Linked DNA regions of Mucilaginibacter paludis DSM 18603. The protein of the gene in region 1 interacts with the protein of each later gene in a pairwise test. Links are inferred from orthologs where the notes say so. Each region holds a gene or a part of one and is shown on either strand. Other genes may lie near its edges. The genes, in order: MUCPA_RS14765 and rsfS.

Evidence for each region.
Region 2: the proteins of MUCPA_RS14765 (region 1) and rsfS interact in binary tests that used the Escherichia coli proteins (3 or more experiments, as listed by UniProt). The link is inferred for Mucilaginibacter paludis DSM 18603 from one-to-one orthologs.

What each region holds. Positions count from the first base shown.
Region 1 is NZ_CM001403.1:3,495,385-3,498,488, forward strand. What follows is about bases 42-2,812. They hold MUCPA_RS14765 (ATP-binding protein), read left to right. Parts: upstream 42-774; coding sequence 775-1,851; downstream 1,852-2,812. Other genes in these bases: MUCPA_RS14760 (DUF5691 domain-containing protein), read left to right, coding at 42-764; MUCPA_RS14770 (DUF5682 family protein), read left to right, coding at 1,864-2,812. In the rest of the region: more of MUCPA_RS14760, read left to right, coding at 1-41; more of MUCPA_RS14770, read left to right, coding at 2,813-3,104.
Region 2 is NZ_CM001403.1:3,743,480-3,746,709, reverse strand. The notes cover bases 192-3,088. They hold rsfS (ribosome silencing factor), read right to left. Parts: upstream 1,879-3,088; coding sequence 1,504-1,878; downstream 192-1,503. Other genes in these bases: MUCPA_RS15960 (biotin--[acetyl-CoA-carboxylase] ligase), read left to right, coding at 1,923-2,693; ftsH (ATP-dependent zinc metalloprotease FtsH), read right to left, coding at 192-1,382. Also shown: more of ftsH, read right to left, coding at 1-191; MUCPA_RS39255 (hypothetical protein), read left to right, coding at 3,153-3,230. UniProt on the Escherichia coli protein: Functions as a ribosomal silencing factor. Interacts with ribosomal protein uL14 (rplN), blocking formation of intersubunit bridge B8.

The DNA.
Region 1 (3,104 bases):
AGGATGAGGTGATGGCTTTGCTCAAACAGATTCCCGGCTCATCCATTGTAAGGCAATACGAAGAGTTGCTGAGCCAATCCGTGATTCTGAAAAGGGAGAAAGCTTTATTGGGGATGATGACAAAAATTTCTATCCAATTAAAACTACCGGCCAAGGTAGATGAAAGCATCTTTAAATCGGGCATACAAAAGCTAACAGGTATAAAAAGTACCATGACTGATGAGGAATACATCATATACCAGTTGATTAGCGCTATTCCACCTGTTTTTTGGGAGCAACAATTCGAGATGGGCCCTGAGCAGGTAGTTCAACATTTTGCAAAGTATGCCCCATCCATGGTAGGAGCCTTGGGCATGGCAGTGTCTCTTTTTAAGGCTGAAAGCTGGATGCGGTACTTTTTGCAGCTCGATGGTTTTTATGTTGATTTTATCAACTATCTTGATCCGCCTGAACAAGAAAAATACCTGTTACGCTTAATGAATTCCGAGGCCAAAGATGCTATACACTACGCACTACTTTGTAACCAGGAGTGGGGTTTAACATTCACAGCTAAGGCAGTTCAGTATATGGCTAATTACCCATATCAATATAACCGGACATTTTTTAACCAGCATATCGGTTTAATACCGATAGCGATCATCAGTCAGGTTGAAAAGATTGAACCTACGGATGCCAATATCCGGCAGACCTGGGAAAAGAGCAAACATCATTTAATTAAATTACTCACCTTAAAGCAACAAACGCTTCGGGCCTTTAACGCGTAAAAACCTAAATATGTCACAGATACTACGTCAGCATGCAGAGCAATTATTTGCACACGAACTGGAAGAAATCAAAAAACAGGATCACGAAAAGCAACCCGCCAACTGGGTATTATCGCCGCAGGCCGTAGTTACCTACCTGATGGGCGGCAAACTTAAAAACGGCTTTGAGGTTTCGCCAAAATACATCGGCAACCGGCGCCTGATGGAAATAGCGGTAGCAACCCTCACCACTGATAGGGCCCTGCTGCTTTATGGTTTGCCGGGTACGGCTAAAAGCTGGGTGAGTGAGCACCTGGCGGCGGGTATCAGCGGAGACTCTACCCTCATTATCCAGGGAACCGCCGGCACCAGCGAAGAATCGGTACGTTATGGCTGGAATTATGCCCGCTTAATTGCGCAGGGCCCTACACCCGACGCCTTGGTGGAAACACCGGTAATGCGCGCCATGAAAGATGGCAAAATTGTGCGTTTGGAGGAGCTTACCCGCATTGGCGCGGATGTGCAGGATACGCTGATCACCATCCTGTCCGAAAAAACATTGCCCGTGCCCGAGCTCAACATCGAAGTGCAGGCTGTAAAAGGCTTTAACGTGATAGCCACCGCCAATAACCGTGACAAGGGTGTAAACGAACTTTCGAGCGCGCTAAAACGGCGTTTCAATACCGTGATTTTGCCCCTGCCCGATTCGATAGAAGAAGAAATTGATATTGTACGCCGCCGTGTGGAGAGCTTCGAAAAAGTAATGGAGCTGCCAGCCGAACCGCCCGCTTTGCAGGAGATCCGCCGGATTGTAACCATTTTCCGCGAGTTGCGCAGTGGTGTTACGCTGGATGGCAAAACCAAAATCAAGATCCCCACAGGTACTTTAAGTACAGCCGAAGCTATTTCGGTTGTGAACAGCGGACTCTCTATGGCGGCTTACTTTGGCGATGGGCGCCTTACCGCCGCCGACCTGGCAGCCAGCATCATTGGCTCGGTAGTTAAAGACCCGGTGCAGGATAAACTGGTATGGCAGGAGTATTTGGAAACCGTAGTGAAACCCCGGAGCGATTGGAGCGATATTTACCGCGCCTGCCGCGATTTATAATACCAACCCTACATGGCAGTAAATATTTTAGGCATCAGGCACCACGGGCCGGGCTCGGCAAAAAACGTGAAGGCTTTCCTGGAATCGGTAAAGCCCGATATTGTACTGGTGGAGGGCCCGCCGGAAGCCGATGCGATGTTACAGTGGGTTGGACACGCGGAACTGAAGCCGCCGGTTGCTTTGCTATGTTACCAACCCGATGATCCGCAACGATCCGTTTTTTATCCCTTTGCCGAGTTTTCCCCGGAGTGGCAAGCTATTCTGTATGCTCGCCGGCAAAACATCCACGTCCGCTTTATGGACTTGCCAGCTGGCAACCAGATGCTGATTGAAAAAGAGCAGCAGCAATTACAGCAGGATATCCAGCCCGACGAGGCGTATATTAACCAGGAGGCACAGCCTGTTGAACTATTACAGCTCAGCAAAAACCCCATCAGTTACCTCTCGGATGCAGCTGGCTTTGCCGACCAAGAGCAATGGTGGGAACATACTTTTGAATACCGTTTAAATAACGATGAAGTATTTGATGCCGTAGCCGAAGCCATGCAGGCCGTACGCGAAAGCATCCCTCAAAAAGATAAGAAGCTGGAGCAACTACGGGAGGCTTACATGCGCCGCACCATCCGGCAGGCCGAAAAAGAAATGTTCCATACCATCGCCGTAATCTGCGGCGCATGGCACGTACCCGCATTACAGGCCAAGGTATCGCAAAAAGAGGATAACGACCTGTTAAAAGGCTTGCCCAAAGTAAAAACAGAGTGTACCTGGATCCCCTGGACATTTAGTCGCCTCAGCTTTCAAAGTGGCTATGGGGCGGGTATTAATTCGCCTGGCTGGTATAGCCATGTTTGGCAATATCCCAACGATGATGGTACCCGCTGGATGGCCAGGGTGGCGCAAATATTCAGGAAGCAACAGATGGATACGTCCGTTGCCCACATCATCGAAGCGGTTAGGCTGGCCGGTTCATTAGCTTCGCTCCGGGGCTTGCCCAAGGTAGGTTTGGAAGAATTGAACGAAGCCACCTTAAGCGTGCTTTGCAACGGCGAAAATATTTTATTGAAACTGGTGCACGATGAACTGATCGTCGGTCAGCAAATTGGCGATGTACCACCTGAAATACCCAAGCCGCCATTGCAGCTGGATATTGAAAAATTGCAAAAAAAATTGCGGCTTCCCGCCACTGCGGATTTTAAAGATTATACACTCGACCTGCGCAAAGATACCGACCTGGAACGCAGCATATTTTTGCA
Region 2 (3,230 bases), 250 kb from region 1 along the record:
TTTTCTAAACCGCCAATAACACGGTCAATTGCATCCTGGAAATCCTGCATGTCAACAGCTTCCTTATCTTTACGGGCAGCTATTAATGCGGCCTCGTTGCACACATTAGCAATTTCGGCACCGGCAAAACCTGGGGTTTGGGCAGAAAGCTTTTTGGCATCCACTTCGGGCGACGTTTTCACGGGACCCAAATGCACCTTAAATATTTGTTCGCGACCAATTAAATCTGGTTTATCGATAGATATTTGTCTGTCAAAACGTCCGGGACGAAGCAATGCCGAATCCAGTACATCCGGACGGTTAGTAGCAGCAAGGATAATAATACCAGAGTCGGTACCAAAACCATCCATTTCAACCAGCAATTGGTTCAGGGTATTTTCGCGCTCATCGTTACCGCCAACCATATTGTTTTTACCACGGGCACGGCCAATGGCATCAATCTCATCAATAAAAATGATACAAGGCGCTTTATCCTTAGCTTGGCGGAACAGATCACGAACACGCGATGCACCCACCCCTACAAACATTTCCACAAAGTCTGAACCAGATAAGGAGAAGAAAGGCACCTGTGCTTCGCCGGCAACAGCTTTAGCCAACAAAGTTTTACCAGTACCTGGTGAGCCTACCAATAAAGCACCTTTAGGTATCTTACCACCCAGGTTAGTATATTTTTTGGGGTTCTTCAGGAAATCTACAATCTCCATTACCTCGTATTTGGCTTCTTCTAAACCGGCAACATCGTTAAAAGTTACCGATACCTGCGCCTCCTTATCAAACAGCGTAGCTTTTGATTTACCGATATTAAAGATTTGCCCGCCCGGCCCGCCGCCAGATCCGCCAGACATACGGCGCATAATGAATACCCACATACCTGCAAACAGTACTACCATAATTACGGTTTGTACCAACCAGCTGGACCAGATACTTTCGTGCGGTTCAAACGAAATAGAAGTTTTTTGATTATCGGGAAGGCCTGCTTCAGCATCATTTACCGATTTCTTCAAACTCTCGAAAGAAGCATCAGAAAATATGTACTGCGGGTTAGTTCCTCCGGAAAAGTTAAAAGTACCTTTATCCTGCAAATCATTGTATTCTGGTTTCTTTAAACTATCTTTTTTAATATAAACTTCGGCAAAAACAAGGTCGCCGCTTTTGTAGGCAACTAAATGGTCAACATCGTGCTGTTTAAGCATTTTGCCTTCAAAGCGCTGCCAGTTAATTAACTTGCCACCGCTTCCGCCTAAAACAACCGGTACTACCAATAAAGCCAGTACAACAACGGCATAAAGCCACATGATATTAAATTTTGGCGTTTTAGGGCTAATTTTCTTATTGGGATTTCTCCGGATGGAGGGTTTTTTATCAGATCTATTATCTTTCATTAGAGTTGTTTTTAACTGTAATGAAGCTATCGTGGGCACGATTTGTTTTTAAGCCACAATAGTTTCACCTATAGAAGCACATGTTATGTGTTATGTTATTTATACTGAAACCGTTATTTTGTTAAGCGCTTTTATAATATTTAATCTCGGCATCTCCCCACAAATCTTCCACACCATAATATTCGCGCTTATCTGTTCTAAAGATGTGGATTACGACATCAAAATAATCCAGCAGTATCCATTCTGCATGTTCCAATCCTTCTTTGTGCCTGGGTTCTTGCTTGGTTGCTTTATAAATCTCTTCTTCAACACTATTTGCAATCGCTTTAACCTGTGTGGTAGAGTCCGCATGGCATATCACAAAATAATCGGCTACCGAACTGTGTATGTTCCTAAGATCTAACCTGATGATTTCATTACCTTTTTTTTCCTGTATTCCATGTACAGCCAGTTCAGAAATGTAGGACGATTCGTTAATTGCTTTACTTTTTACCATCAAAAAGATTTAGTTTTGGACTATTAATTAATATTAATTTGACTTTGCAAAATAACACATTTTCAGGATTATTTGTTGGACAAAATTTGATCACTTTAACCGAAGTTGATTCAACTAACAATTTCCTTAAACAAGCATTGGCAAATTCCACGCCATTAACTGAAGGTACGGTCATTATGGCAGAAAGCCAATACGCCGGTCGCGGGCAGCAACAAAACCGCTGGCACAGCGAACCCGGAAAAAACCTAACTTTTAGTATATTACTTAAGCCCTCTTTTTTACCCCTCAATCAACAGTTCAATTTAAACGTAGCGGTAAGTGTTGGTATTATTAAAGTTCTGGAAAAAGTTTTGGGCCCTACAGCCAGGATAAAATGGCCCAATGATATTTATTATGGCGATTATAAACTGGGCGGTGTTTTAATTGAAAACATGGTTCAGGGCGGCCAGATAAAAAATGCTATAATAGGTATTGGATTAAACGTTAACCAGGATAGCTTTCACCCAGACGTATCGAATGCTACTTCCATTAGACATATTTTACAACGTGACTATGATTTAAAAGCTTTATTAGCAGAAATCTGTGGAAGTATAGAAGCAGCCTATTTAAGTTTGCGGGCACAAAACTTTGAACAATTAAAAACATACTATCTGCAAAAGTTATACTGGCTTGATGAGCTAAAATCGTTTAAAGCCAATGGAATCCGTTTTGACGGTACAATTAAAACGGTTGATGCCAACGGGCAGTTATGTATAAGTGTAGATGGCACTTTAAAGCATTACGATTTTAAAGAAATAGAATTTTTAAATAAATAGCCTTTAACTTACATGACAGTTATCCCACAAACGTGAACAATAGCTGCCCGTAGAAAAATTATTACGTTTTCTACAATAGAAGCACCAACGTTACCTGGAAAGCAATAGCACCACCCCGGCTTCCAGGCTTTAAAAAACGTTGAAAATGATATTAGGCATTTTGAAAAAATTCATCTAAAGCAACCAATGCATAAGGGGATGCAAAGGCAAAGTGTACGGCAAACCGGAATACACGACCTGAACCCCACAGTGCCTACAAGCCTGCCCAAGTGCGAGCCCCAATTTAAAAACTTCTAAAAAAATAATTTGGTGCTGCTTTGTTATGCCTTGATGATAAAATGAGCCGTTAAAAAAATGAACAATTTATATCTTCATATACTGGTAAAAAAATTACAACTTTGGGCGCAAAATGGAGCGAGTTCCAGGCATCTGAATTTAACTCGAATTTAAAGCCCGAGTATGTGCTTGTTAATAGTAAAAGGTAAGTATGATTACCGCCCCCAAAGCGTGAATGACGAACCTGTAAACAATGTTAAA